Regions from separate parts of the Arthrobacter sp. StoSoilB5 genome, predicted to be linked through region 1. Evidence: predicted binding sites of a transcription regulator. Region 1 holds the regulator's gene; the other holds the start of a gene.
What was found. Region 1 encodes LexA, which represses DNA repair genes until DNA is damaged. Its sites were predicted from a motif close to TCGAACANNTGTTCGA; they were not measured.

Region 1 (15,225 bases):
AAGTGTGACCAATGCCATATCGGCCTGCTTGTCCATGTGCAGCCCATCAACGCCTTCGGCCTCCTCTGCGAGCTGGGCCACTACGGGGACGAAGACCCTGGCCGTAGCGAGCGAGGCCACAACGTCGGCTTCACCACCGGTCCCCTCCACGAGGGCCGCAATGGCGGCGAGGTAACCGGCATCGGCAGTGCCGTCGTCGTCCTCGAAGTTGTGGATCTTGGCGTCGTCACCGCTCAGGCTGCGGCCGGCCCAAGGCTGCCCTGCAGAGTCGGTGGCTCCCCCGGCGCCGGCCAGGGCGGCGGCGATGTGCCCCGGCAGTTCACGCCGGACAGCGTTACCCTTGTCCGGGCTGTCGCCGTGGTGCGTTTCGGGCTGAGGCATCAGCGACGGCCGGCAACGTCCAGGGCTTCGGGCAGAGTGAAGGCACCGGCATAAAGCGCCTTGCCCACAATCGCGCCTTCAACGCCCAGCGGAACGAGTTCACGCAGCACCCGAAGGTCCTCGAGGCTGGAGATACCGCCCGAGGCAACAACCGGCTTGCCCGTCTTCTCAACCATCTGGCGCAGCAGGTCCACGTTCGGTCCCTGCAGCGTTCCGTCCTTGGTGACATCGGTGACAACGTAGCGTGCACAGCCGGCATCCTCCAGACGGGCAAGGACCTCCCAGAGGTCCCCGCCTTCCTTCGTCCAGCCACGTCCAGCCAAGGTGGTTCCGCGAACATCAAGCCCGACGGCGATTTTGTCACCGAAGCGGTCGATCGCACGGCGGGTCCATTCCGGGTTTTCCAGTGCCGCTGTGCCCAGGTTCACCCGGGCAACCCCCAGCGCCAGGGCGCGTTCCAGCGACTCGTCATCCCGCAAACCGCCGGACAACTCAACCTTGACATTGAGCTGGGACACGACCTCGCTGATGAGGTCTGCGTTGTTGCCGCGGCCAAAGGCGGCGTCGAGGTCCACCATGTGAACCCACTCGGCACCGGCGTTCTGCCAGTTCAAGGCAGCTTCAAGGGGCGTTCCATAGCTGGTTTCCGAGCCAGCCTCACCTTGCAGCAGGCGGACTGCCTGGCCATCAACGATGTCAACGGCAGGGAGGAGTTCCAGAACGGACTGGGCGGAGGTGGTCATGTGGGTCCTAGGAGTTGATGGGGACGCGCGGCGTTCAGTTGCCTGGAAGCGTCAGGAGATAGGCGGCCAACAGGGACATCCCCGCCAGCACATAGAAAGAAACGGAAACCCACAAGGGCTTCTTCTGCTGGTGGAAGGAAATGCCTCCGCCCACCAGCACACCGGCGAGGCCCATAAGCACTACCGACCACATTTAGGCTGCGCTACTGTCGTCCGATGCCGGAGCCTGTGCCGCCTTGGAGCCGGGTTTCCGGAGTCCGTCCACCCAGTTACGAAGGAGCCGCGCCCCGGCATCGCCGGATTTCTCGGGATGAAACTGGGTTGCACACAGGGGGCCGTTTTCAACGGCAGCGATAAAGCGTGCACCGTGCTCGGACCAGGTCACCAACGGTGGGGCCATCCGCGGCTGGACGACATCGAAGTTCCACTCCTGCACGCCATAGGAGTGCACGAAGTAGAAGCGTTCCTGCTCGACGCCAGCGAAAAGCTTGGATCCTTGGGGCACATCCACCGTGTTCCATCCCATGTGGGGAACCACGGGGGCCGGAAGGAGTTCAACTTTGCCCGGCCATTCGGCCATGCCCTCGGACTCGGTGCCGTGCTCGACGCCGGCTTCGAAGAGGACCTGCAGGCCCACGCAGATTGCCAGGACGGGCCGTCCACCGGCGACGCGGCGGCCAATCATGCGGATGGCATCCACAGATTTGAGTTCTTTCATCACCGTCTCAAAAGCACCCACGCCCGGGACCAGCAGCCCGTCAGCGTTCAGCACGTCTTCAGGCTTGGCGCTGAGGACCACCTGGGCACCGGCACGTTCAAGGGCGCGAACGGCGGAACGAACGTTTCCCGAACCGTAGTCCAGCACGGTAACGGTGGGCTTACCCTCGGGCGACTCCGGCTTGACGGCGGCCGAAGCGTGGGTAACGGCGCCGTTCTTCAGAATTTGTCCACTCACAGCGCCCCCTTGGTTGACGGAATGCCCTCGACGCGAGGATCCGACTCAACTGCTGAGCGAAGAGCGCGCGCAAAGGCCTTGAACTGGGCTTCGACAATGTGGTGCGGATCGCGGCCAGCAAGGACATTCATGTGCAGGCAGATACCTGCGTGCAACGTGATTGCCTCAAACACGTGGCGTGTCAGCGAGCCCGTGAAGTGCCCCCCGATCAGGTGGTACTCCTGTCCCGCAGGTTCCCCTCCGTGCACCAGGTACGGGCGTCCGGAAACGTCCACGACGGCATGCGCCAGGGCCTCGTCCAAGGGAACCGTTGCTTCGCCGAAGCGGCGGATGCCGGCTTTGTTGCCCAAGGCCGTGCGCAAGACCTCACCAAAAGTAATGGCGACATCCTCCACCGTGTGATGGGCATCAATGTGGGTGTCCCCGGTGGCTTTGACGGTCATGTCAATCAGGGAGTGCTTGCACAACGCCGTCAGCATGTGGTCATAGAAGGGAACCGTGGTGCTGATATCCGAGACACCGGTGCCATCGAGGTTGATTTCCACCAGGACGGAGGATTCGCTGGTGGTGCGCTCCATGCGAGCAGTGCGGGCAGCGGACGGCGTGGCGCCGGTTTCGCTCATTGGGACGTCCTTATACACGAAGGGTGGGGTGGGTCTATTGACAAGTTTAGTTGGGCTGGGACGCCGGGCTGCCCAGGAGGGTTTCCAAGGCCTCAAGGAAGACCGTTGTTTCCTTCTCCGTTCCGGCAGTCACCCGCAAGTGTCCGGGAATTCCGACGTCGCGGATCAGGACACCCGCCTCCAGCAACCCCTGCCAAATGGCGTGCGGGTTCTCAAGACCGCCAAAGAACACATAATTGGAGTCCGAGGCCGAGGGCTTGAGTCCCATTCGAAGGAGTTCGGTCACAATGCGATCGCGTTGGACCTTGATGTCCTCGACGTCAGCCATGAGCGCTTCGCGGTGGTTGAGGGCTGCCAAAGCGGTGGCTTGCGTGACTGCTGAAAGGTGGTACGGCAGCCGGACGAGCCTAATGGCATCCGTAACCTCAGGTGCGGCGGCCATGTAACCCAAGCGGGCACCAGCCAGGGCAAAGGCTTTGCTCATGGTGCGTGAAACGATCAAGCGCTCCCGCCCGGGAAGCAGCGTCAGTGCGCTTGGTGTGTTGTCGTGCGCGAACTCGTGGTAGGCCTCGTCCACGATGACGATAGCTTGGCTCGCCTCGCCCGCCTCGTACACGGCTTCGACCACGTCCAAACCCAGTCCGGTGCCAGTGGGGTTGTTCGGAGAGCACAGGAAGACGATATTTGCGCCAGTCTCCTTCACTTGGGCAGCAGCAGAAGCTGCGTCCAGCCCATAGTCATCAGCACGAACGCCGCGGACATACTCGGTGTCGGTGCCACTGGCAAGCAACGGGTACATGGAATACGTGGGAGGGAAACCCAATGCCTTGCGCCCGGGGCCACCAAAGGCCTGCAAAATCTGTTGCAGGACCTCGTTGGAGCCGTTCGCGGCCCAGATGTTGTCCGCGGAAAGCCCGTGTCCGAGGTAATCCGCCAGGGATTCACGGAGTTCCGTGAATTCGCGGTCAGGATACCGGTTCAGGCCAGTAGCCGCGGCAGCAACGGCCTCGGTGATCGCCGCTTGCACATCTGCCGGCACGCCATGGGTGTTCTCGTTGACGTTGAGCAAAATCGGGACGTCAAGCTGCGGTGCGCCATACGGGCTCAGTCCACGCAGATTGGTCCGGAGGGGAAGTCGGTCAAGTCGCTCAAGCTGGTCACTCACCAAGACAGTTTAAGGTGCCAGTGCGACTGCGGAGTAACTGTGACGCCGGAGGCGCTTTTCGCGCACCCGGCCGACCGTTTAGTTGGCGGGAACGAAAAGCTGCTGGCCCGGCTGGATGCGTCCTCCGCGGAGGTCGTTCAACTGGATGATTTCCGCGATGACATCGCGGGGGTCGCGCTCAGGAGCGGCCGCACCGGCAATGCCCCACAGGGACTGCCCGGGCTGGACGGTAACCGTGACAGCAACGGGCGGCTGCAACTGGGCCCGCGTATCCGAGGCTTTGGCGGGAGAGTTGATGAAGCCGGCCAGGCTCAGCAGTGCGGCAAGGAGCAGCATGGCAGGGATGCCGAAGAAGACGATCCTGCCGCGCCGGGTAAGCCGGAGACGCGTAGGCGCCGGGGTGTTGCGGAATTCGTGGAACGTTGAGATTGCGGACATGAGCTGAGCCCTTCTGAGCGATTGCCTGCATCGGATGCCCGTTGCCGGCTGCCAATTCCTTGTGTTCGCTTGGATCAACGTCCGGATGTTCGAACACTTTCTTCGAACATCCGGCCGATGGTCCGCGTTTATAGAACACATATTCGAACCTTGCTATGACATTTTTAGCACTTATCAACGAACGGTGTCGAGACTCGCTAGAACGAATGTTTGATAAACGCCTGTGCCTGGCCTAGGTTTGAGTGAAGAAACAGGCACTGTTTCAGTGGAACAGGAGGGTCTGACATTTTTCAGACCCGACCATCCCCGGGCACACTTCGGATCGTGACCGGGCGGAACGGAAGGGCATTGGCGAACATGGCAGCGAAAGCCACCGGCGGCGGGGTACCCCTGCGGAGCCAGCAGCCTCAAAAGAGTCCCAAAAGCCTGACTGTCCGGCAGAAGAAAATACTGGAAACCATTCAGCGGTCCGTCAATGACAACGGGTATCCGCCGAGCATGCGCGAAATCGGGGACACCGTTGGTCTCGCAAGCCTGTCCAGCGTCACGCACCAGCTCTCGCAGTTGGAAAAGCTCGGCTACTTACGGAGGGATCCCAAGCGCCCCCGCGCCATGGAGGTCCTCATGCCTTTGACGCTTGATGGCGGGACGATTCCCGGCGTGGAAGCGGCCACCACACTGCGCAGCGCAGGTGGACTCGCCGTGACGGAATTGGCCAGTGCCAGCGACACCGCAATGGTGCCCTTGGTGGGAAGGATTGCAGCCGGCGGGCCAATCCTCGCCGACCAGACCATTGAGGACGTCCTGCCCTTGCCCCGGCAGTTGGTGGGCCACGGCGAACTGTTCATGTTGAAGGTCGCTGGCGACTCAATGATCGATGCCGCCATTTGTGATGGTGACTGGGTAGTTGTCCGGCGACAGAACGACGCCATCAACGGCGACATCGTCGCCGCCCTCCTGGACGACGAAGCCACAGTGAAAACCTTCCGCCAGCGCGACGGACACACATGGCTGCTGCCCCAGAACACGCAGTACGAACCGATTCTGGGAGACCAAGCCACCATTATGGGCAAGGTCGTCTCTGTCCTGCGTTCCCTCTAAGGCGTTCGCCTACGTTTTCTTTGTGCCCAGGCGTTCCAGAACGCCGCGCACCACGTTGCGATCCGTCGTCGCCCAAAACGGTGGCAATGCGGCGCGCAGGAACCCTCCGTACCGTTCGGTGGAAAGCCGTGAGTCCAGCACCGCCACCACACCTTTGTCGGCGGTAGAGCGAATAAGGCGCCCTGCGCCTTGCGCAAGGCGAATTGCCGCGTGGGTAGCCGACACCGCCATGAACCCGTTGCCCCCGGACTGCGCAACGGCCCGCGAGCGTGCAGTCATCAGCGGATCGTCGGGCCTCGGGAACGGAATGCGGTCGATCACCACAAGGCGGCATGAACCACCAGGGACGTCAACGCCTTGCCACAGGGACATCGTGCCGAAGAGGCAGGTGTCCGGTTCATCGGCAAATTGCTTTACCAACGCTGCCATGGTGGATTCGCCCTGGCAGAGGATGTCCACATCCAGCCGCGGGCGCATGGCGTCTGCGGCTTCCTCGGCCGCCCGCCGTGAGGAGAACAGGCACAAGGCTCCCCCGCCGGATGCACGGATGAGGTCTTCGAGCTCATCGAGGGCCTCGGCCGACGTACCGCGGCCGGGCTTAGGCAGGTGTTTGGCCACGTAGAGGACGCCCTGCTTGGGATAGTCAAAGGGTGATCCGACGTCCAAGCCGGTCCAGCTCGGCGCCCCGTCCCCGATCAGTCCGAGGCCGCCCGCTGCAGGCTCAAACGCCGATCCAATTGCCAGCGTCGCGGAAGTCAGCACCACTGTGTGCCCTGCAAATAGGCCTTCCCGCAGCCTCCCCGCCACGCTGAGTGGGGCGATGTTGATCAGTGCCGGCGATGTCTCATCCGGCTGGGAGTAACCCTGCTGGGGATCGAAGGTGCTGTTTCTGGAGAACCACACCACTTCACGGTTCTCCTTGGCGGCGAGCATCCTCTCGCACAGTTCCAGAATGAGCATGAGCCGGGAGCGCGCAAGCTGCCGACCGCCGTCGACCGCGTTTGAAGAGTCAGTCTTCGAATCCGACAACGCGGCGCGGGTGGCATCCCGCAGTTGGTCCAGGCAGTCAAGTTGTTCGTCGTTGAGCCCATTGGGCAGCAGACCGTTGGGGACTCCGGCAATAGCCATATCCAGCCGGTCCGCAGCAGCATTCAGGGCGTCAACGGTGATGGCCGTGTGTTTGCGGGCGCTCGAGGCGGCCGCATGGACCATCGCCACGGACAACTGGCCCGACACGGCCCCCGTGACCCGGTCCTGAAGCTCGTGAGCTTCGTCAACCACCACGACGTCATATTCAGGCAAGACCGCGAGTCCTTCAAACGCGCTCACGGCCAGCATGGCGTGGTTGGTGACTACGACGTCGGCTTCGGCGGCCCTGGCGTGTGCCAGCTCGCTGAAGCACTCCTCGGCAAGTGGGCACTTCTGTGCTCCCAAGCACTCCATTGACGTCACAGAGACCTGCCGCCAGGCACGATCCGTGACGCCGGGCATTAGTTCGTCCCGGTCCCCTGTGGGGGTCGTTTCGGCCCACTCGCGGAGCCGTACTACTTCCTTGCCCAATTGCGACGACGGGCCCCCAACGGCCGCTGCGAAATGCGGCACGCTGGTGTCCTCGCCAAGGGAAAACAGTTGGCCTTCCGACGGCTCCTCGCTGGGGAAGCCCCCTTCGAGCTTTTGCAGGCAGACATAATTTGCCCGACCCTTGACGAGAGCTACTTTCACGGGCCGTTCAAGGGCCGGGCTTATGGTCTCCAACAGCCGGGGCAGGTCCCGGCCCACAATTTGAGTCTGCAGGGCCAACGTAGCGGTGGACACGAGTGTCGGTTTGTCGCTGTCCATGGAATGCGCGATCAACGGAATCAGGTAAGCCAAGGACTTACCTGTCCCCGTTCCCGCTTGGACGAGCAAATGTTCACCGGACTCGATTGCCCTGGTGACTTGTTTTGCCATCTCGTGCTGGCCTGCACGGCTTTGACCGCCCATTCCAGCAACAGCTTTGTCCAACAGTTCGAGGGTGAACTTCTCCCCCACCGACTCGACGACGTCCGCCGCCACCTCCTCAACCATTGCTGACGAATGACTCCAGCTCGGCGGCCAATCCTTCACGGACCATGGCCACCACACGGGTTCCGCTTTCCTCGTGCTCGAGGCTCAGGATTTCCGAATCGGAGTTGTGCAGCTTGTTGATCATGTCACCGCGGTCGTACGGGATGAGCACCTCGAGGCGGACGCCCGGCCTGGGAATGGACCGGCTGATCTCTTCCAGGAGTTCCGGGATGCCTTGGCCTGTGCGGGTGGAGACCACTGCGTGCCGCGGCTCTTTCTGCTTCAGGCGTTCCACCACAAAAGGATCCGCGACGTCCACCTTGTTCAGGACGATGATTTCTGGAACCTTGCGGGCGTCCACCTCGGTGAAGACGGCACGTACTGCTGCGATCTGCCCCTCCGGGTCCGGGTGGGAGGCGTCCACGACGTGCAGGATCAGGTCTGCGTCTGCAACCTCTTCCAACGTGGAGCGGAAGGCTTCCACCAGCTGCGTAGGCAACGAGCGGACGAATCCGACGGTGTCAGCAAGGGTGTAGCCGATGCCATCCGGTGTCTGCGCCTTCCTGACCGTGGGGTCCAGGGTGGCGAACAGCGCGTTTTCCACCAGCACCCCGGCATCCGTCAGTCGGTTCAGGAGCGAAGACTTTCCGGCGTTGGTATAGCCAGCGATTGCAACTGAAGGTACGGCATTACGACGGCGGTTGGCCCGTTTGGTCTCGCGGGCCGGCTTCATCGCGGCGATCTCCCGACGCAACTTGGCCATGCGTGTACGGATCCTGCGGCGATCAAGTTCGATCTTTGTTTCACCGGGACCACGGGAACCCATGCCGGCTCCGGCGCCACCCACCTGGCCACCGGCCTGGCGGGACATGGAGTCACCCCAGCCACGGAGCCTCGGGAGCAGATACTCGAGTTGCGCGAGTTCAACCTGCGCCTTACCTTCACGGCTCTTTGCATGCTGCGCGAAGATATCCAGGATCAGCGTGGTCCTGTCCACCACCTTGACCTTGACAATGTCCTCAAGTCCGCGCCTCTGGGACGGGGAAAGCTCGGTGTCAACCACCACAGTATCGGCGCCAGTGGCGGACACGATGTCTTTGAGTTCCTGGGCCTTACCCGAGCCGAGGAACGTTCCCGGGTCCGGCTTGGTGCGGCGCTGAACCAGCCCGTCAAGGACCTCGGATCCGGCAGTCTCTGCCAAGGCCGCCAGTTCCCGAAGCGAATTCTCGGCGTCAGCCAAAGTGCCTTCTGTCCAAAGGCCGGCCAGGACAACGCGCTCCAGGCGCAGTTGCCTGTATTCAACTTCGGTGACATCTTCGAGTTCAGTGGAAAGGCCCGCGGTACGGCGGAGGGCACGGCGCTCGGCCAGGTCTTCCTGGTCGCCGTCGTAAATGCTGTGTTCGTGGTCAAGCGTGGAGATCGCTTGCGCCCTGCCGAAAACACCTTTGGCATCATTGTCATCGGATGCCACTGCGGGTACATCCTTGGAAAGAATCCGGTCAATGACGGCCTGGATTTGTTCAGGACTCATGTCCTGGGCGTCGGAATCGGATCCGGAGTGCTTCTGGGTGGTCATGGTCTCCTTAGACTGTTCGGCATATCCAGAATAGTGCTGTTTGGTGTCCAATGGGACGGTATTCGCGGTGGGCTGACGAGCTTCGGCCATAGAGGGCCTCCTGTGGTGCTGGGATCGAGCGTGTGGGTCCGCGGGAGGTCCTGTCCTGCTGGAGAATCCATTGCCACACCAGAAGCCATCAACCGAAAGACAGATGGCTGGAGCCCGCTGTCTTCGAGACAGTTGGGGTGGGACATGTTCTTCTGAGCATCCGCAACACCAATAACGGGAGATGCAGATTGTGCCGGACGGAACCTGCCTGGCGGAATGGCCATGCGCTGGGCTGATGTGCCAAGCGGGGCCTGCATCGCGGGCGGGTGCCTAGCCGATGTGTTGCATCGGCTCGGGCTGATTACTCAAAGATCAAGAACATGCCCCCAACGTTAGCACCCGGTGTCAAACCACTCCGACTGGTGGCAGTTTCCCAAGCCGCCGATAGCCAACTAATCTGGCAAATTATGGAGTCTGCACACTATTTCAGCGCCCAACCGGCCGGACCGTTCACCCGCAAGCCCCTCACTGTGGAGCTCGCGGGAGCTACCCGTCACGTGCAGACGTCATCGGGCATCTTCAGCCCCGACGGTGTGGACAAGGGTACCAAGGTACTTTTGGCCGAGGTTCCACCGCCTTCGCCCCGTGGCAACCTGCTGGATATTGGGTGTGGTTGGGGCCCTGTTGCCCTCACCATGGGGCTCATGGCACCCCTGGCAAAGGTCTACGCCGTGGATGTCAACGAGCGCTGCATCGCCCTGACCAACGAGAACGCGGCTGCCCTGGGCTTGGACAATGTGACAGCCAGCCACCCGCATGAAGTAGACCCCGGCGTCGAATTCGACACCATTTGGTCCAACCCGCCCATCCGCATCGGCAAGGACGAACTACATTCGCTTCTCCTGACATGGCTGCCCCGGCTGGCACCGGGCGGCAACGCATGGATGGTGGTCCAGAAGAACTTGGGCTCGGACTCACTTCAACGCTGGCTGGCCAACGAATTGGACAAGTCCTTCACGGTCTCCCGCGAAAGCACTTCAAAGTCCTTCAGGATCCTTCGGGTCAGGAAAGCGTCCCAGTAGCCACAATGACTGCCGGTCCGCTGAGCTCAACGTGTTCGCGGCCATCCTCACCGGGGAAGAACTTCACAACCACCACGCCACCGGGAACGTTGACATGCCAGGTATTGGGGGCGCTGCTGCCAGCCCAATGACGGATCGCGACGGCAGCGGCACACGCACCGGTGCCACACGACTGGGTTTCGCCTACTCCACGCTCGTGGACGCGCATGGTGATACTTCCCACGCCATCGTGGACCAGCGGTTCAGCGGGCACCACGAACTCGACATTGGTGCCATTGGCAGGCTTGGGATCCACTACCGGAGCGGTGAACAGTTTCGTGGCGGCGAGCTCACTGAGCTCAGCAAGCGCTACAACCGTGTGCGGGTTGCCCATGCTAACGGAGAGTCCGGGCCTTGCCACTTCCAGGCCGTCGGCGCTCACCAAGGCGTCCATGGCTTTACTTTGGGCTTCTGCCGGGAAGATGAACTCCCAAGGGCCCATATCCACGGCATAGCCGTCGGCCGTGCGCACAATCTTCTTAATGCCGCCACGCGTTCCAATGGTCAAGGACTCACCGGGTCCGAGCTCAACCAGGCCCTGGGCGAGGAGGAAATGCACGAAGACCCGGACACCGTTACCGCACATCTCCGACAACGATCCGTCGCCGTTACGGTAGTCCATAAACCATTCCGCGGAAGCATCCTGCTCCAGCAGTTCGCGGCCTTCAGGCAGGTAGCGGGATGGGACAGCGCGGATAAGGCCATCGCCACCTATCCCCCGATGCCTGTCGCACAGCTGTGCTACCTGCTCGGGAGAGATCTCGTGGACATCACCGGGATCAGCAATCAGGACGAAATCATTGCCCGTTCCATGCCCCTTGGAAAACGCCATTCCGGAAAGGCTGGCAGTGGGCGCGGAGGCACCGGCAGCGGCGGACTGCTGGGAGGGAACTGCGGCGGTTTGATCCATGGGACTAGGCTACCCGCCGGGCAGGTTCGGCCAGAAATTGCCGTATGCGGTACCAGCCCCGGCTAGGCCAGGGACACTGCCTTGGACACGAGCTCAGGATCCTGCCAATCGAGCCAGGCAATGCGGGGATCGGCCCTGAACCATGTCAATTGTCGACGCGCGAACTGCCTCGTGGCCACAATGGTCTCCTCGGCTGCTTGAGCGACACTGGCTTCAGCGTCGAGCACTTTGAGGAACTGGGCATAGCCTAAGGCGCGCGACGCCGTCTTGCCCCGCCGCAGGCCCGCTGCATCAAGCCGATCCACTTCCTGGAGCAGCCCCGCGTCCACCATCCGATGTACACGGAGTGCAAGCCGCTCCCGCAGAACTTCCCGGTCAACGGATAAACCAATCTGCACGGCTGGCTGGAAGTACTCGCGTTGGGGCATGAACGAGCTGAACGGGCGGCCCGTTATTCCATGGACCTCAAGCGCCCTGATCACTCGCCGGGCATCGCCAAGGCGGTCTGCCGAGACCGGATCCACCTTTTCAAGCCGGGCCCGCAACGGCCCCAGACCAAACGTTTCCCATTCGTCTTCAAGCTGTTTTCGCAAGACGGGGTCCGTGCCGGGGAACTCCAGGACATCCAGGGCTGCCCGCACGTACAGACCGGAGCCGCCCACCGTGATGGCCCGCTTGCCCCGTCCGTGGATGTCACTGATGACTTCGCGGCATTCCGCCTGGAAGTCCGCCACGCTGGCTTCCTCCGTGACGTCCTTTGTGTCCAGCAGATGGTGTGGCACGCCCTTGCGGTCCTCCACGGGGATCTTGGCCGTACCGATGTCCATACCCCGGTAGAACTGCAGGGCGTCAGCGTTGATGACCTCGCCATCGAGGGCCAGCGCCAACTCGACGCCCAGATCCGATTTACCGGACCCTGTTGGTCCGACGACGGCGATCACCGGCGGCGCGACATGTGTGGGATCCATTCGATCTCTCAAGCAAACGCAGTCAGGCGCCGCGAACAGGCAGCGACGGCATGCCCAGCGACACGCCCCGCTTGCCCGAGGCCGCACCCGGCGTGGGAACACCACAGGAATCTGCCTGGGAACGATCCCAGGCGTCACCCGCGCGTGAGCGCCGCAACGTGTAATCCCCTGGGCCGGCAGGATCAGCGACCAGGTGGAACGCAGCGGCCTCGGTGATGGTCACGGTGACGAAGTCCCCGGGCCGAGGGGTTTCTGCTCCGGCAGGTACTGAGAAATGAACGAGCCGCTGATCCTTGGACCGCCCCGACAAGCGGTGCGTTTCATCCGCTTTGCGGCCAGACTGTGCTGTCACCAGAATTTCCACCCGGCGACCCAGTTGCTTGGCGTTCTCCTCGGCGGCGATACGGTCCTGCAGAGCGGTCAGCCGTTCATAGCGCTCCTGGACCACTGCCTTGGGAAGCTGCTCGGGTAGCTCGGCCGCTGGCGTCCCAGGCCGTTTGGAGTACTGGAAGGTGAAGGCTGAGGCGAACCGGGACTTCTCCACGACGTCAAGCGTCGCCTGGAAATCTTCCTCGGTCTCGCCCGGGAAGCCAACAATGATGTCTGTAGTGATGGCAGCATCGGGGATACGATCACGAACCTTGTCCAGGATGCCCAGGAACTTGCTGGAGCGGTACGAGCGACGCATGTCCTTGAGGACCTTGTCCGAGCCCGACTGCAAGGGCATATGCAGCTGGGGCATCACGTTGGGGGTCTCGGCCATGGCATCAATGACGTCGTCCGTGAATGCCGCAGGGTGCGGACTGGTGAAGCGCACGCGCTCCAGGCCTTCAATTTCCCCACATGCACGCAGGAGCTTCGAGAAGGCCTGGCGGTCACCGAACTCCACGCCGTAAGAGTTGACGTTCTGGCCCAGCAACGTGACTTCCACCGCGCCGTCATCCACCAAGGCCTGTATTTCCGCCAGGATTTCCCCGGGACGACGGTCCTTCTCCTTGCCGCGAAGGGAGGGCACGATGCAGAACGTGCAGGTGTTGTTGCACCCTACTGAAATGGAGACCCAGCCCGAATAGACGGAGTCACGTTTGGTGGGAAGGGTGGAGGGGAAGACGTCCAGCGATTCGAGGATTTCGAGTTGGGCCTCGTTGTTGTGCCGTGCCCGCTTCAGCAAAGCCGGAAGCGCTCCCACGTTATGGGTGCCAAACACAGCGTCAACCCAAGGGGCCTTCTTGACGATGGTTTCCCGGTCCTTCTGGGCAAGGCAGCCGCCAACAGCAATCTGCATGCCGGGGTTGGCTGCCTTGACCTGCCGCAGCTGGCCCAGGTTTCCGTAGAGCTTGTTATCGGCATTCTCCCGAACGGCGCACGTATTGAAGACCACGATGTCCGCCACTTCGCCTTCCGCTGGCACGTAACCGGCGTCCTCAAGGAGGCCGGCCATGCGCTCGGAGTCGTGGACGTTCATCTGGCAACCGAACGTCCGGACCTGATACGTCCTCGGTTCCAACGGCGCAGGCGCATTCGTCACTTGGGCATCAGCATTGGCTGCCAATGCTGATGCTGAAGGCGTGGTTTCTGCTGAGGGGGAAGGAATGGTCAAACTCACTACTCAAGGGTACCGGCTTGGGCAAGTACCTCACCGACGATCCGAAAGGCCATGGAGGGCGCATAGCCTTTCCGGGCCAGCATTGATGCCAACCGGCGCGTGTACTTGTCACGTTCTGCGCGGTCCGAGAGATCGATGCCTGGCCTCAACTTACGCTCAACAAGCTCGCGGGCGGCGGTTTCCTCATCCTCATCGCTGAGCTGCGAGAGCGCTTCCTCGGCGTCATCCAACTCAATACCCTTCTCCGTCAGTTCACGGCGAAGAGCGCCCTTGGCCAATTTCCGGCTTTGGGACCGGCTGCGCACCCACATTCTGGCAAACTCGGCGTCATCAATGAGCTGGACTTCCTCGAAGCGGTCCAACACAGCCTCCGCAACGTCCTGGGGAACATTCCGTTCGGCCAGCTTGCGGGACAGTTGCAGCCGACTCCGTGGCGCCATCGTCAGTTGCCGCAGGACGATGGCGCGAGCCACGGATTCGGGATCAGGCTCCGGATCCCCGGAGACGGAAGACTCCGGGTCCGGCCCGGTTCTAGCCGTCAACGGCCTTCAGCTTCGGAGAATCTGCCTCCGGCTTCACACCCACGCCAAGCTTTTCCTTGATGAGGCGCTCGAGTTCCTGAGCCAGCTCCGGGTTGTCCCGCAGGAAGCGCCGTGAGTTTTCCATACCTTGGCCCAGCTGATCGCCGTCGTACGTGAACCACGAGCCGGACTTCTTGATGATGCCGTGCTCGACGCCCATGTCAATGATCCCTCCCTCACGGGAGATGCCCTGGCCGTAGATGATGTCGAATTCAGCAATTTTGAAGGGGGGCGCCATCTTGTTCTTGACGATCTTTGCCTTGGTTCGGTTACCGACGGAGTCGGCACCTTCCTTCAGCGTCTGAATGCGGCGGACGTCGATGCGGACTGACGCGTAGAACTTCAGGGCCTTACCACCGGTGGTGGTTTCCGGCGATCCAAAGAAGACACCGATCTTCTCACGCAACTGGTTGATGAAGATGGCGGTGGTCTTGGTCTGACTCAGGCGACCGGTGATCTTTCGCAGGGCCTGGCTCATGAGCCGCGCCTGGAGGCCGACGTGCGAATCGCCCATCTCGCCCTCAATTTCAGCACGCGGAACCAAGGCTGCCACAGAGTCAATGACAATGACGTCGAGGGAGCCGGAGCCTACCAGCATGTCCATGATTTCGAGAGCCTGCTCACCCGTGTCCGGCTGGGACACGAGCAGGGCGTCCGTGTCCACCCCAAGCTTGGCGGCGTAGTCGGGATCAAGGGCGTGCTCAGCGTCAATGAACGCCGCGATGCCACCGTTGCGCTGCGCATTTGCTACAGCGTGCAGGGCCACGGTGGTCTTACCAGAGGATTCCGGGCCGTAGATCTCAACGACGCGGCCACGGGGCAGGCCGCCAATGCCAAGGGCGACATCCAGCGCAATGGATCCGGTAGGAATGACTTCGATCGGGGCGCGGGTGTCATCACCCAAACGCATGATGGAGCCTTTGCCGAACTGCTTGTCGATCTGGGCAAGCGCTGCTTCGAGCGCCTTCTCACGATCCGGGG
Region 2 (15,225 bases), 1.9 Mb from region 1:
GCACGGACCAGCGATGGCGCACTGTGGCTCTATCCCGGCAATGGGAAAGGCGGCTTCCTTTCCCGGAGCCAGATCGGTTTTGGCTGGCAGGGCTTCACCCAGTTGGTCGCGGCGGGGGACTTCAACGCCGATGGCAGGAGCGACCTCATTGCCGCCGGCGCGGATGGCCGCTTGTGGCTGTATCCAGGCAACGGGACTGGTGGTTTCCTCGCCCAGACGCAGATCGGCCAAGGCTGGGATTCCTTCAACAGCCTGGCGGCCTCCGGTCCGTTCGGCGGCGGGGCTCCGGGTCTGCTGGCGCGGGCCGGCGATGGCACGCTCTATGTCTACCCGGGCGATGGCAAGGGAGGCTTCCTGCCGCGTGCCGCCGTCGGAACTGGTTGGAATGGAGTAGGTGACATTGTCGGCGGCCGGGACTTCACGGGTGACAAGCGCGTGGACGTCCTGACGGCAGCAGCCGGCGGATCCATGACCCTCTATCCGGGAGAAGGCACAGGCTTCGCGGATCGGCTGGCGATCGGGACCGGCTGGAACCAGTTCCGCCAGGTCTGGGAAGCCGGCGATTTCGACGGCGATGCTGTCGCCGACATCCTGGCACGCGGCACCGACGGCGCTTTGTGGCTTTACCCGGGTAACGGATCGGGCAGCTTCCTCCCGCGCGTTCAGGTCGGGTGGGGTTGGGGCCAGTTCACGTCGGTGTTGAGTGCCGGAGATTTCGACGGCGATTCGCATCCCGACCTTGTGGCCCGGGCTTCCGATGGGACGCTGTGGCTCTACCCGACAGATGGAACGGGACAGTTCCTGACACGCAAGCAGATTGGCACCGGATGGCAAGGCTTCGAACAGCTGCTGGCCCCGGGCGATTTCACGGGTGACGGAAAACCGGACATTGTGGCCGGGTCCGGCGATGGCGTGCTGTGGGTCTACCCTGGCAATGGCTCCGGGGGCTTCCTTGCCCGCAAGCAGATCGGCACCGGTTGGGATATGTTCAACCTGGTCCTGCAGGCCGGTGATTTCAATGGCGACGGCAGGGAAGACCTCCTTGGCCGAGCTGGCGATGGCGGGCTCTGGCTCTACCCGGGCAACGGCTCTGGCGGCTTCCTTGCGCGCTCCTACCTTGGGTCGGGATGGAACATGTTCTCCAGCATGGCTTCCCTCGGCAATGGGTTCACGGGTACTGGCGGCCCCTCTGTGGTGGGAGTCGCCGGGGACGGAACGCTGCTGCTGTACTCCGGGACGGGTGCGGGGAAGTTCATGCCAGTGGTGCTGAACCCGCGGTAGGTACTTCAGCGGAAAGCCCGGAATGTCAGAGGACATTCCGGGCTTTCCATTGCCTGGGCTGGCAGCTGCGGCGACTTACTTGTGCAGTCCGAGCTTCGCGGTGGGAACCTTGGCGGATTCGCGGGCCGTAAGGGCTGATACCGCTGCGATCGCACAGATGACTGCCGTGAAGATGGAGATCTGGACCCAGCCGCCAGGCTTGGTGCCACCGAGGGCGGTGACGATGGTCGGAGCAAAGCCTGCCATGAGGAAGCCGAGCTGCGTACCGATGGCCAGGCCGGAGAAGCGGACCTTGGTGCTGAACATTTCACCGTAGAAGGACGGCCACACGGCGTTGGCCGCAGCGTACCCGAAGGAGAAGAACACTACGGAGACCAGGAACATCAGCGGTACATTGCCGGATTCGAGGGTCAGCAGGAACACCGGAGTCATGATGGCGCTGGCCACAGCACCGTAGATGAAGACGGGCTTCCGGCCGATCTTGTCGGCGAGCATGCCAAAGAGCGGCTGGGTACCGAGGGCAACGATGTTGGCAACCACAACGAGCCACAAGGTGATGGTGCCGCTGACGTGGGCAACGTCCTGGGCGTACTTGATGGCCAAGGTTCCGAATACCGTGCTCACTGCGGCGATGAATGCACAGCACACCACGCGGAGGACGTCGCGCCAGTGAAGCTTCAAGAGGTCGGCAATGGGCAGTTTGGCGATTTGGTTGTTCTTCTTGGCCTCTGCAAATGCCGGAGGCTCATGCAGGGTACGGCGGATGAAGTAGGCCACGACCACCACTACTGCGCTGAGCCAGAACGGGATGCGCCAGCCGATGCCGTACTTGATCTCGTCAGGGAGCGCGAGAACTGGAATGAAGACAAGCGCCGCCAGGATCTGGCCGCCCTGGGTGCCGGTCAGCGTCCACGAGGTGAAGAACGAGCGGCGGTTGTCCGGAGCGTGCTCCAGCGTCATCGACGAGGCGCCGGCCTGCTCGCCGGCGGCCGAAAGACCTTGGGCAAGACGGGCAAGCACCAGCAGGACCGGAGCCCACCAGCCAATGGTCTTGAAGTCCGGGAGGCAGCCGATCACGAAGGTCGCGGCCCCCATCAGGACCAGTGTGAACATGAGTACCTTTTGCCGGCCGATCCTGTCGCCGAAGTGCCCGAGGATGACGGCGCCTACTGGGCGGGCAACGTAGGCGAAGCCGAAGGTTGCGAAGGACATGATGGCTGCGTTGGTGTCCGCGTCCGGGAAGAACACGTGGGGGAAGATCAAGGCGGCGGCGGAGCCGAAGATGAAGAAGTCGTAGTACTCCACTGCGCTTCCCAGGAAGCTGGCGAGGGCTGCTTTCTTGGGAGTTCCTGCGGGGGTGACTGTGCCTGGCGTCGCTGACGGCATTGTGTGGCTCATGGGTGTTCCTTCTGTGACGACGATGTCGCGGATCTAGCTTCTACGGGAAGACCAGAGCGAGGTGCGGCCTGACCATCCCCAAAGTAACCACATGGTGAGAGCTACTTGTGCAATACAGCAATAATGACTGTGAGTGGGGTCACTTGTCAAGAGAACTAGCCACCATCTAGAAATAGCTCTCACGATATGAGAGCATTTCACTATGAGTGTGAAAGAGGACACAAAAACAGACATGGTCGGAAAGGCCTTGAGCCTTCTGGTGCTGCTCGGCAATGAACCGAAGGGTGCCAGTGCTGCCGACCTGGCCCGGAGCGCCGGCCTGCCATTCAGTACGACGTATCGGCTCCTGGGCTCGCTGACGCGGGACGGCTTTGTCGACTACGAGCCGGATGGCCGCAGGTACCACCTGGGCCTGCGCGTGTTCCAGCTGGGGCAGCGCGTTTCCAACCACCACGGCTTTGCCGCCACTGCCTTGCCGGTCCTCCAGCGGGTTACGGAGCGGACCCATGAGGCCACTATCCTCTCAGTGCGGGACGGCAATCATCATTTGACGGTGAACAAGGTGGACGGCCCCAAGACCTTCCGCGTTACCAGCGATCCCGGCCACCTGGGAGCCCTGCACACGACATCTGTGGGCAAGGCCATTGTGGCTTTCGAAGAAGAGGTCGAGCGGAAACGGCTCCTCGAAGAACTGCCGTTGGACCCGCTCACGGAACACTCCATCACCGATCGCGACAAGTTCCGCGAGGAGATTGATCAGGTTCGCCGTCAGGGTTACGCCGTGATGGACGAAGAAAATGAGATCGGCATGCGTGCGGTAGCCGTGCCGGTGCTCAACTCGCAGGGTCACGCCTTCGCCTCGATCGCAACGGCAGTGCCGGTGTTCCGACTCACCATGGAGGAACTCATCGCGCACGTGCCAACACTTCAGGAAGCCGCGGCTGAACTCGCGGCCCGGCTGCCCCAGCGCTGACCCAACTGGGGGACAGCACCTGTCGGTATGAGCCCTCATTGGGACGTTATCTGTCCCCTAGTTGGGTTAGCTCTTCGCAAATGTTCGCGATAAGAACAAGCGTGCGGAATATGAACACTTGTAGTAATCTGAATATCACCCGGCCGGCGACGCCCCAGAAAAGCGCCAAACGCCGCGGTGCTGAAGTCAAAGGAGCTTTAGGATGAGCAACCGAGCCGAGTCCGTTCTGGTGGGCCTGATTGGCGAAGGCGTCATGCCGTCGCTGACTCCGCCCATGCACGAACGCGAAGCCGATGTGCAGGGCCTTCGCTTGCTGTACCGCCCCATCGACCTGCTGGAACTCGCGTTGCCGGCCACCGCCGTCGGGGAGCTCCTGGCCGCAGCCCAGCGCATGGGCTTCAACGGACTGAACATCACGCACCCGTGCAAACAGCTGGTCCTTGAGCACCTTGACGAAATTTCCGACGACGCCCGTCGCCTGGGCGCCGTCAACACAGTCCTCATTCAGGACGGCCGGTTCATCGGCCACAACACCGATTTCTCCGGCTTCGGCGCGGCACTCACCAACGGGCTGCCGGAGGCAAAGCTGGACCGCGTGGTCCAGTTGGGCGCGGGCGGCGCCGGTTCAGCCGTCGCATACGCCCTGCTCACCGCCGGCGTCACCACGCTGGACCTGGTGGACATGGACCCGGCCCGGGCCGCAGAGCGCGCCGCCGAACTTGGCGAACTCTTCCCGGCCGCCACGGTCACGCCGCGGAGCACGGACGAACTCCCGCAGATCATGCCCCTCGCCGATGGCTTGGTTCACTGCACCCCTATCGGCATGGCCGCCCACCCCGGGCTGCCGCTGGACATCGACCTCCTGGAACCGCGGCACTGGGTTGCGGACATCGTCTACCGCCCCATCGAGACGCAGTTGATCCGCGAAGCGCGCGCCAAGGGCTGCAAGGTTCTCGACGGCGGACGCATGGCGGTCGGTCAGGCCGCCGACGCCTTCCGGCTCTTCACGGGCCACGACGCCGATCGCGACCGCATGCGGGCCCACTTCCTGGAGCTGATCGCCGTCGAGGATGCGCTCGCCGCTACCGAATTGCCGGCTCTGGCAAAGGCGGCCCACTGATGCGCACCGGAATCGCCACGGTCTGCCTGTCCGGCACGCTGAAAGAGAAGATGCAGGCCTGCGCAATCGCGGGCTTCGACGGCATTGAGATCTTCGAGCAGGACCTCGTCACCTCGCCCTTGAGCCCCGAGGACGTGCGGAAAATGGCCGCTGATCTGGGTTTGGGCCTGGATCTCTACCAGCCGTTCCGGGATTTCGACGGCGTCACTCCGGACCTGCTGAAGGCCAACCTCAAACGTGCCGAGGCAAAGTTCAACCTGATGGAACGCCTGGGCATGGACACCATCTTGGTCTGCACCAACGTGGCCACGGCAACAATCGACGACGACGAACTTCGTGCCTCCCAGTTGGCAGAGCTTGCTGAGCTGGCCGGGGACCATGGAGTCAAGGTCGCCTACGAAGCCTTGGCCTGGGGAAAGTACGTCAACGACTACGAGCACGCGTATCGCCTGGTCGAGATGGTGGACCACCCCAACCTCGGAACCTGCCTGGACTCGTTCCACATCCTTTCACGCGACTGGGACACGGCGCCGATCGAGGACATCAACGCTGAGAAGATCTTCTTCGTCCAGGTTGCCGACGCCCCCAAGCTATCCATGGACGTGCTGTCCTGGAGCCGGCACTACCGTGTGTTCCCGGGTGAGGGCCAGTTCGAGCTCGCCAAGTTCATGGGCCACGTGGTCCGGGCTGGCTACACGGGCCCGGTTTCGCTCGAAGTCTTCAACGACGTCTTCCGCCAGTCAGACGTTGAGCGCACGGCCATCGATGCCATGCGTTCCCTGATCTGGCTGGAGGAGCAGAGCGCCAAGTGGCTGGCGAGCACCTCTGCGGAAGCCGGAACCGAAGCAGCAGCCGCCTCCCGCCGTCGTTATCCCATGGAACTGGCCACGCTGCCCAAGGTAAACGAACCGGCCGGCTTCAACTTCGCCGAGGTCAAGGCCGACGACACCGCCCAACTTGAGAAGCTCCTTGGCCAGCTTGGCTTCGAATTCGAGGGCCGGCACCGCACCAAGGATGTCCAGCTGTGGACCATGGGCCAGGCCCGCGTGATCATCAACGAGCAAGCCGCGCTGCACACGGAACCGGCTATCGCCGCTTTGGGGTTCGACGTCGACTCTCCAGTGATTGCCTCCGCTCGCGCCCAGCAACTCAAGGCGCCCGTGGTTGCCCGCAAGGTCCAAGCCGATGAGGAAGTGTTCCAAGGCATCTCCGCACCGGACTCCACCGAAATCTTCCTGTGCCAGGGCAGCCCGGACGGCACTGCGGCGTGGACGCACGAGTTCGGCGAGGGGCTTGAGCACGCTTCCAGCACTCAGAACGCTGTGATTGACCACGTGAACCTCGCCCAGCCGTGGCAGCACTTCGACGAAGCCGTCCTGTTCTACACCAGCGCCTTGGCCCTTGAACCGCAGCCGTTCGCCGAGGTTCCGAGCCCCAGCGGCCTGGTGCGCTCGCAGGTCATGGAGACCTCCGACGGCTCAGTCAGGCTGGTGCTGAATCTGGCACCGGCAAAGCAGGCGCAGACTGCACGCAAAACGTACCAGGAACACATCGCGTTCGCCGTGGACGACCTCGTGGGTGCAGCCCGCTCGGCCCGCGATCGTGGCCTGGAGTTCCTGCGGATCCCCGCCAACTATTACGAAGACCTGGACGCGCGGTTCGATCTTGAACCGGATTTCCTGGCCACCCTCAAGGAGCTCAATCTCCTGTATGACCGGGACGCCAATGGAGAATTCCTCCACTTCTACACCGCCACGGTTGGCAGCGTGTTCTTCGAAATGGTGGAACGCCGAGGCGACTACGACGGCTACGGAGCGCCCAATGCGCCGGTGCGCCACGCCGTCCAATACGACTCGCTGCACCGGGCATAAACCCTGAACCAACAATCCAACCCATCGAAAGGAGCCGGCTGTGCCACAAGAACAGACCGCGCAGGTCAACGCTGCACAAGTCAACTCTGCACAAGCGCTCGAATCCGAGGAACTTGTGCCTCCCGCTGAGCCGCACGCCGCGCATGATTCCAAGAAAGTGGAAACCCAAGCGGATCTCAGCGCTGAGATGAAGGGCATCGGGGATCGCTATGCGGAGGCTCTGAAGAACGGAAAGGCGCCAGAGACCATGCCGCGCCTGGACTACGCGCCGTACCGCAGCAGCATCCTGCGCCACCCCACCAAGAGCCTGCACCACGCGGACCCGGAGACGATCGAGCTCTACTCGCCCGCGTTCGGCAACCAGGATGTGCACGCGCTGGAATCGGACCTGACCATCCAGCACAACGGTGAGCCGCAGGGTGAACGCATTATTGTTGCCGGCCGCGTTCTCGATGGCGACGGCCGCCCGGTTGCCGGTCAGCTCGTGGAAATCTGGCAAGCCAACGCCGCCGGCCGCTACATTCACAAGCGCGACCAGCACCCAGCGCCGCTGGACCCGAACTTCACCGGCGTCGGCCGTTGCATCACTGGCGATGACGGCTCGTACAGCTTCACCACCATCAAGCCGGGCGCGTATCCGTGGAAGAACCACCTGAACGCCTGGCGCCCGGCCCACATCCACTTCTCCATGTTCGGTTCGGAATTCACGCAGCGCATCGTCACGCAGATGTACTTCCCGGGCGATCAGCTCTTCCCGCTGGACCCCATCTACCAGTCGATCGTGGACCAGGACGCCCGCGACCGCCTCGTGGCCCAGTACGACCACGAACTCACCAGCCCCGAATGGGCGCTCGGCTACAAGTGGGACATCATCCTGACCGGCTCAAAGCGGACCTGGACGGAAAACGAAGCATACGGCGACGCCGGGGACGAGGAGTAAGCACATGACCAAGCTGGCACCCACGCCGGGCCAAACCGTAGGCCCCTTCTATGGCTACGCCCTTCCCTTTAATAAGGACAACGAATTGCTCGCTCCGGGCAGCCCCGGCAGTATCCGCCTCCAAGGCACGGTCTACGACGGCGCCGGCAACACCATCCCCGACGCCATCCTTGAGATCTGGCAACCGGACTCCGAAGGCAACATCGTCCAGCGGACCGGCTCCTTGGTCCGTGACGGCTACACGTTCACCGGTTGGGGCCGCGGTTCTGTCGGCAACTCCGGCGTCTACACCTTCACCACGGTTAACCCCGGCCCAACCAAGCCCGGTGCTGCGGCGTTCATCTCCGTAGCCGTCTTCGCCCGTGGCCTCATGAACCGGCTGTTCACCCGCGTCTACCTGCCGGAAAACGAGGAAGCACTGGCCAATGACCCGCTGCTGAGCTCCTTGGACCCGGAGCGCCGCAAGACGCTGATCGCGCGCCGCGACCCCGATGGCGGCCTTACCTGGGACATCCGGCTGCAGGGTGGCGACGAGACCGTGTTCCTGGACTTCCAGCAGGACGGTTCGCTCGATCTGGTAACGGAAAACCAGCCATGATCGACGGCGACTTCGGCCTCCTCAGCCCTGTCTCGGCGTCGCCCGCTGTGGCGGCGCTGACGGGCGACCGTGCCGTGATCGCGGCAATCCTCGACGTCGAAGCCGCCTGGGCGGTTGTCCTTGAGGAGGCGGGACTCGTTCCCGCAGGATCCGGCGCAGTTGTGGCCGAAGCCGCCGAAGCCGGCTCCTACGACGTCGCTTCCGTGGCGGAGCGCGCCCAGGGCGGAGGCAACCCTGTGATCCCCTTGCTCGGCGACCTCCGGGCACGAGTGAAGTCCTTGGACCCGGGCGCGGCGTCGGCTGTTCACACCTCCCTCACCAGCCAGGACGTCCTCGACTCCGCCCTCATGCTGCTCGCCAGCCGCACTGTTTCTGTGTTGCTCACCGAGGTAAAACGCACGACGACGGCGCTCGCCACCTTGGCCGGGGCGCATGCGGAAACGCTGTGCGTGGGCAGGAGCCTGACGCAGCACGCGCTGCCGTATACGTTCGGGCTCAAGGCCGCGCAATGGTTCCAAGGCATGGCCGCTGCAGCTGCCCGGTTGGAAGGGCTCGAACTACCCATCCAGTTTGGCGGGGCTGGCGGGACCTTGGCCTCTGCAACCAAGCTGACTGCTTCCTCGCAGAGCACGCCTTTTGATTTGGCGGATTCTTTGGCCTCGCAGCTTGGCCTCGCAACGGCTCCTGCTCCTTGGCACACCAACCGCCTGGCCGTCACCTCCCTGGGTGATGGACTTGCTGCCCTGATTGACTCGTTCGGCAAGATCGCCGCGGACCTGCTGTTCCTGAGCCGTCCCGAAGTGGGCGAACTCGGCGAACCGCTCGCCGCCGGACGTGGTGTTTCCTCGGCCATGCCGCAGAAACAAAACCCGGTGCTGTCCGTGCTCGTCCGCAGCGCCGCGCTGCAGGCACCGGGCCTCGCATCGCAGCTGCACCTCGCGGCGGCCACATTCAACGATGAGCGCCCGGACGGCGCCTGGCACAGCGAATGGCCGGCCCTGCGCCAGCTCCTTGCCTTGGCTTTGGGATCCGCAGGTCACGTCCGCGAACTCGTGGAAGGTCTTCGTGTCTTTCCGGAAGCGATGCGCCGGAACCTCGAAATCTCCGGACCGCTGCTCCTCAGCGAAGGTGTGGTGGCCGCCGTCGCGCCTCTCCTGGGTACCGATGGAAAGCAGACGCTGCAGGCAGTCGTCGACGAAACGCTGAAGGCGCCGGCCGCCGAGCAGTCCCGTATCTACACCAAGCTGCTTCGCGAAACGGTCCCCGCGGACAAGCTCTCCGACGCCGAACTCGAAGCACTCATGGATCCCGCAAGCTACCTCGGCGAAGCCGCCGAAATCAGCCGCCGGATCCTCGCCGCCTACCCGGACTTCACTGGATCTTCATCGAAAGGAGCCACTCGTGGCTAAGCCAACTGTCAAGGCCGTGCTGCTCTCCCCGCAGCGCGGACTGGGAGCGAAGCCGCTCTTGGTTGTCGGCCCGTCGCTGGGCACGTCCACCGTGCTCTGGACCGAAACCGCTGCCCTCCTGGGCGACGAGTACGACGTCATCGCTTGGGACCTCCCCGGCCACGGCATCTCGCCAGCCGCCACGGAAGGTTTCGATATGGCGGAACTGGCTGACGCCGTCGTCGATCTTGTTGACTCTGTCAGCCCGGGCGCGAACTTCCACTACGCGGGCGTCTCGCTGGGCGGCGCCACCGGCCTGCAGCTCGGTATCAAGCACGGCGACCGACTCCGCAGCCTGTCCGTCCAGTGCACCGGCGCCAAGATCGGCACTCCCGAAGGCTGGCTGGAGCGGGCCGAAACCGTACGCGCGCAGGGAACACCGGTGATGATCCAGGGTTCGGCGCAGCGCTGGTTCGCTGCCGGATTCATGGATCGCCAACCCGAGGTCAGCAGCCGCCTCCTGCACGCCCTCCGCGACTCCGACCGCTTCAGCTACTCGTTCTGCTGCGAAGCCCTCGCCGGGTTCGACGTCCGCGAGCAGCTCGGCAGCATCACCGTTCCCACCCAGGCGATCGCCGGCGTCGAGGATTCGGTTGCGCCGCCGTCGTTCGCGGAGGAGGTCGCTGCCGGTGTTCGGTCCGGCGGTGGTTTCGCTGTGGTGGAAGCGCTCGACGGCGTCGCCCACCTTGCGCCCGCAGAGGCACCGGCCGTTGTGGCCGATTTGATGCGGACTTTCATGAAGGAGAACGGACGATGAGCTCTTTGTCTGCCGAACGGAATGGTGCCGTTCAGCCGGAAGCGACCGCGCAGGACATTTACGACGCCGGCATGGTGGTTCGACGCGAAGTGCTCGGCAATGAGCATGTGGACCGGGCGAACGCCAACAAGGATTCCTTTACCGAGGACTATCAGGACATGATCACCAGGATCGCCTGGGGTGGTATTTGGACTCGGCCCGGTCTTAGCCGGCAAATGCGCTCCGCTGTCACTCTCACGGCGCTGGTGGCACACGGTCACTGGGAGGAGCTCGCCATGCACGTCCGGGCGGCCCTCAACAACGGCCTGAGCAGGGACGAAATCAAGGAAATCCTGCTGCAGACCGCCATCTATTGCAGCGTGCCGTCGGCCAATTCGGCCTTCAAGACGGCCCAGAAAGTATTCGCCGAAATCGACGCCAACGAACCCAACTAGGTCGCATTTAAGCGCGTTTAGAAGGTCCAAAACGCGCACTATTGCGACCTAGTTGGGCAGTAGAAAAGAGAAACCCCATGAACCAGGCTTTTGTGTACGACGCCGTACGCACACCCTTTGGTAAGTTCGGCTCCGGCCTTGCCGCAGTCCGTCCCGATGATCTCGCAGCGCACGTGGTCCGCGAATCTGTTCGCAGGGCCCCGGAATTGGATGTTGAGCGGATCGACGAGGTGGTGTTCGGCAACGCCAACGGTGCCGGTGAGGAAAACCGCAACGTCGCCCGGATGGCTACCCTGCTGGCAGGCCTGCCCGTCTCCATCCCGGGCACAACTGTCAACCGTCTCTGTGGTTCGTCGTTGGACGCGGCAATCATCGCGTCCCGCCAGATCAACGCCGGGGATGCGGATGTGATCCTGGTGGGCGGCGCCGAGTCCATGAGCCGTGCGCCTTGGGTGCTTCCCAAGACCTCCAAGCCCTACCCCGCCGGTGACATGACCCTGGCCTCCACCACGCTGGGTTGGCGACTGGTGAACCCGTCCATGAACAAGGACTGGACCATCTCCCTGGGCGAGGCCACGGAACGGTTGCGCGAGAAATACGGCATCACGCGAGAGCGCCAGGACCAGTTCGCTGCAGACTCCCACAATCTGGCCGACGCCGCGTGGAACGAAGGCTTCTACGATTCGCTGGTTTCTGCGGTGCCGGGCACCGATCTGGTGCGGGATGAAGGCATCCGTGCGGGTTCTTCCGCGGAGAAGCTTGCTGGTTTGAAGACAGTCTTCCGTCCTGAAGCTGACGGGCCCGACGGCGGTACGGTCACCGCCGGGAATGCGTCGCCCTTGTCCGATGGTGCTTCGGCGGCGTGGATTGGCTCTGAGGCTGCTGCTGGGATTCTTGGCCTTGAGCCGTTGGCGCGGATCGCGGGCCGGGGTGCGCATGGCAACGATCCCCAGTTCTTCGGGTTCGCCCCGGTGGAGGCCGCGAACAAGGCCCTCGCGAAGGCAGGCATCGGCTGGGACCAGGTTGGCGCCGTCGAACTTAATGAAGCGTTCGCCGCGCAGTCGCTGGCGTGCGTTGACGCGTGGGGGATTGACCCGTCCATCGTGAACCGTCACGGCGGCGCGATCGCGATGGGCCACCCGCTCGGTGCCTCCGGTACCCGCATCCTCGGCACGCTGGCCCGGTCGCTGCAGGCTTCCGGCCAGCGGTGGGGTGTCGCGGCGATCTGCATCGGTGTTGGGCAGGGCCTGGCCGTGGTGCTCGAAAATGTAACCGCTTCGGTGAAGGGCTAAAGCTCATGTTGAATTTCATTGACACTGTTGGCGAAGCTGTCGCTGGCATCCAGGACGGTTCCACGGTGATGATCGGAGGGTTCGGCAACGCCGGGCAGCCGTTCGAACTGATCGATGCGCTGATGGATTGCGGCGCGAAGGACCTGACCGTGGTCAACAACAACGCCGGCCAAGGCGACCAAGGCCTCGCGTTGCTGATCAAGGAAGGCCGCGTCCGCAAAATGATCTGTTCCTTCCCGAGACAGTCCGATTCCTGGCACTTCGACGCCAAATACCACGCGGGCGAGATCGAGCTGGAACTCGTCCCGCAGGGCAACCTGGCCGAGCGCATCCGCGCCGCCGGTGCCGGAATCGGCGGGTTCTTCACGCCCACCGGCTACGGCACCACCTTGGCCGAAGGTAAAGAAACCCGTTTCCTGGACGGGAAGTGGCAGGTGTTCGAGACGCCCATCCATGCCGACGTCGCCCTCATCAAGGCACTCAAGGCGGACGGCAAGGGAAACCTCGTGTACCGCAAGACTGCCCGGAACTTCGGCCCCATCATGGCCGCCGCTGCCAAGCACACGATCGTCCAGGTCTCCGAGATCGTCCCTACGGGTTCTCTGGACCCGGAGAACGTGGTGACGCCGGGGATTTACGTCAACAGTGTGGTCCGCGTCGGCGGTTCCAGCGCAGAACAGGTGGCCTGATCATGAGCACCCAGACAAGCATCCAGACGTCCGAGAAGCCGCTTGGCCGCGACGAACTCGCCCAGTTGGTGGCCCGCGACATCGCCCCCGGTTCGTTCGTGAACCTGGGCATCGGCCAGCCCACTCTTGTGTCCAACTACCTCACCGAGGAACAGAACATCACGCTCCACACGGAGAACGGGATGCTCGGCATGGGCCCCGCCGCTGAGGGCGACCAGATCGACGGCGACCTGATCAACGCAGGCAAGATCCCTGTCACCGAACTGCCAGGGGCCTCCTACTTCCACCACGCTGACTCGTTCGCGATCATGCGCGGCGGGCACTTGGATATCTGCGTCCTCGGCGCGTTCCAGGTATCCGCCACCGGCGACCTCGCCAACTGGCACACCGGAGCCCCGGACGCCATCCCCGCCGTCGGTGGTGCGATGGACCTCGCCACCGGCGCCAAGGACGTGTTCGTGATGATGACCCTGTTGACGCGCGAGGGCGTGTCCAAGCTCGTGGACCAGTGCACCTACCCGCTCACCGGCGTCGGATGCGTGACCCGCGTGTACACCGACAAAGCCGTTTTCCTCACAGGACCCGACGGCGTCACAGTCCGCGAGACGTTCGGCTGCACCTTCGAGGAAATCCAGGAACTCGTACCCCTGCCCCTGAAGCCCGGCGCCTAACCCTCCTCCCGTTGTGGGGCCCGCTCTGCGTGGTTATTGCCCTAGCAGGGCCCACATCGCCCGGGTTCCCTGGCCGAGCTTGCGAGGTTAGGGAGGCGGTGGGGATGCAGAGTGGGCCCCGCAACGCACCCTAGGATTGGTAACCATGACCGATTCTGCAGTTACCCCGCAGGCCAGCGACCAGTACGTGCAGTCGTTGGCCAGGGGTCTGGCCGTGATCCGGGCGTTCGACGCGAACAACCCGGTCATGACCCTCAGCGAAGTCGCTGCCCGCACTGACCTGACCCGCGCCACGGCCCGGAGGTTCCTGCACACCCTTGTTGAGCTCGGCTACGTCCGCACGGATGGCAAGACCTTCGCGCTAACAGCCAAGGTTTTGCAGCTCGGGTACTCCTACCTTTCGGCGCTCTCCTTGCCGCAATTGGCCCAGCCGCATCTGGAGCAACTGAGCTTGAAATTGGGGGAGTCCACGTCCGCCGCGGTCCTGGACGGTCCGGACATCTTCTACGTGGCCCGCGTCGCCACCCGCAGGATCATGAACGTCGGGATCACCGTCGGCACCCGCTTCCCTGCGTACGCCACGTCCATGGGTCGCGTGCTGCTCGCCGGATTGCCGCAGGCCAAGCTTGAGGCATACCTGGCCAGCGTCGAACTCAAGCCCATCACGCCACGAACCGTAGCCAGCGCGTCAGACTTGAGGTCCGCCGTCGAGCGCGTCCGTGCGCAAGGCTGGTGCCTGCTGGACCAGGAACTGGAAATCGGGCTCATGTCCATCGCGGCGCCGGTGTGGAACCACAACAACGGCGACAACGTCGCCGCCATCAACGTGTCCCTGCAGGCCCAAGCGGTAGCGGCGCAACCAGACCCGGACAAGTATCTCGAGTCGGTCCGCGAAGCTGTAGTAACCACGGCCAACGCCATCTCCCAAGACGTCTCCGCCAAGCATTAACCCAAGTAAGTCGCAGATGAGGTCGTTTTGAGCGCTCAAAACGACCTCATCTGCGACCCAGTTGGGTAAGCGGGGCACCTACTTCCGGATCGCTGCCAGCCGCGTCTCAAGAATCCGCCGAACCATGGAGTCCGGAACAGGGTTGTCCGCCGAAAACCGCAATGTCCCGGGCGACCACGAATAGCCGCCCAGCTCCTCCGACATCTCCGGCAGGATCTGCCCGCTAAACGGGTACAGCGCAAGGTGGTTCTTGGTTTCGAGTACGCTCACGAAGCCCTTGCCGTCCACAAGCAAAGCAGGCATGCCGTAGCTGGTGCCTTCCTCGGCGTCCGGGGCAAGTTCACGCGCGATCGCTACAACCCGCTCCAGGATTTCGCGGTTGCCCTGGCTGACGTTCTCCAAGTATTCGGTGACGGTTCCCATAGGGACATCGTGCCCCAAAATCCGGCTATTTAGCGCTCCGGAATGACCGCGATGCCCTGGATTTCGATCATGGCTTCTTTCTGCCACAGCCGGGTGACACCGATTCCAGCCATCGCCGGGTACTGTGAACCAGCCATTTCGCGCCAGATCCGTCCGATCTCGCGGCCGTTCGCCATGTAATCGTCCACGTCCGTGAGGTAGATGGTCACGTTGACCAGGTCCTCGGGCTGTCCCCCGGCCTCGCGCAAGGTGGTGAGGACGTTGGAGAACGCCTGCGTGAACTGCTCCACGATGCCGCCCGGCACGATGTTCATGTTCTTGTCCAAGGCCGTCTGTCCACCCAGGAACACCGTGTTGCCGGCAAGCCTGCCGTGGGCAAAA

Region 2: LDN75_RS23410 (shikimate dehydrogenase) is a predicted target of LexA. The motif match lies at 3,744-3,759, and genes of this name have one in related genera.

What each region holds. Positions count from the first base shown of each region.
Region 1 covers NZ_AP024646.1:1,727,870-1,743,094, reverse strand. Annotated here, with positions in the region: gene LDN75_RS07950 (SseB family protein) at 1-381, opposite strand, end outside; gene priA (bifunctional 1-(5-phosphoribosyl)-5-((5-phosphoribosylamino)methylideneamino)imidazole-4-carboxamide isomerase/phosphoribosylanthranilate isomerase PriA) at 381-1,124, opposite strand; gene LDN75_RS07940 (hypothetical protein) at 1,159-1,305, opposite strand; gene hisH (imidazole glycerol phosphate synthase subunit HisH) at 1,318-2,079, opposite strand; gene hisB (imidazoleglycerol-phosphate dehydratase HisB) at 2,076-2,702, opposite strand; gene LDN75_RS07925 (histidinol-phosphate transaminase) at 2,749-3,867, opposite strand; gene LDN75_RS07920 (LysM peptidoglycan-binding domain-containing protein) at 3,946-4,305, opposite strand; gene lexA (transcriptional repressor LexA) at 4,663-5,406, shown strand; gene LDN75_RS07910 (ATP-dependent DNA helicase) at 5,416-7,473, opposite strand; gene hflX (GTPase HflX) at 7,466-9,028, opposite strand; gene LDN75_RS07900 (methyltransferase) at 9,526-10,140, shown strand; gene dapF (diaminopimelate epimerase) at 10,121-11,089, opposite strand; gene miaA (tRNA (adenosine(37)-N6)-dimethylallyltransferase MiaA) at 11,152-12,057, opposite strand; gene miaB (tRNA (N6-isopentenyl adenosine(37)-C2)-methylthiotransferase MiaB) at 12,080-13,663, opposite strand; gene LDN75_RS07880 (regulatory protein RecX) at 13,663-14,205, opposite strand; gene recA (recombinase RecA) at 14,195-15,225, opposite strand, start outside.
Region 2 covers NZ_AP024646.1:5,141,173-5,156,397, reverse strand. Annotated here, with positions in the region: gene LDN75_RS23425 (VCBS repeat-containing protein) at 1-1,281, shown strand, start outside; gene LDN75_RS23420 (MFS transporter) at 1,357-2,679, opposite strand; gene LDN75_RS23415 (IclR family transcriptional regulator) at 2,882-3,652, shown strand; gene LDN75_RS23410 (shikimate dehydrogenase) at 3,855-4,772, shown strand; gene LDN75_RS23405 (sugar phosphate isomerase/epimerase and 4-hydroxyphenylpyruvate domain-containing protein) at 4,772-6,643, shown strand; gene pcaH (protocatechuate 3,4-dioxygenase subunit beta) at 6,759-7,583, shown strand; gene pcaG (protocatechuate 3,4-dioxygenase subunit alpha) at 7,588-8,181, shown strand; gene LDN75_RS23390 (adenylosuccinate lyase family protein) at 8,178-9,590, shown strand; gene LDN75_RS23385 (alpha/beta fold hydrolase) at 9,583-10,386, shown strand; gene pcaC (4-carboxymuconolactone decarboxylase) at 10,383-10,820, shown strand; gene LDN75_RS23375 (thiolase family protein) at 10,898-12,112, shown strand; gene LDN75_RS23370 (3-oxoacid CoA-transferase subunit A) at 12,118-12,801, shown strand; gene LDN75_RS23365 (3-oxoacid CoA-transferase subunit B) at 12,804-13,472, shown strand; gene LDN75_RS23360 (IclR family transcriptional regulator C-terminal domain-containing protein) at 13,618-14,421, shown strand; gene LDN75_RS23355 (DUF1801 domain-containing protein) at 14,500-14,844, opposite strand; gene LDN75_RS23350 (RidA family protein) at 14,874-15,225, opposite strand, start outside.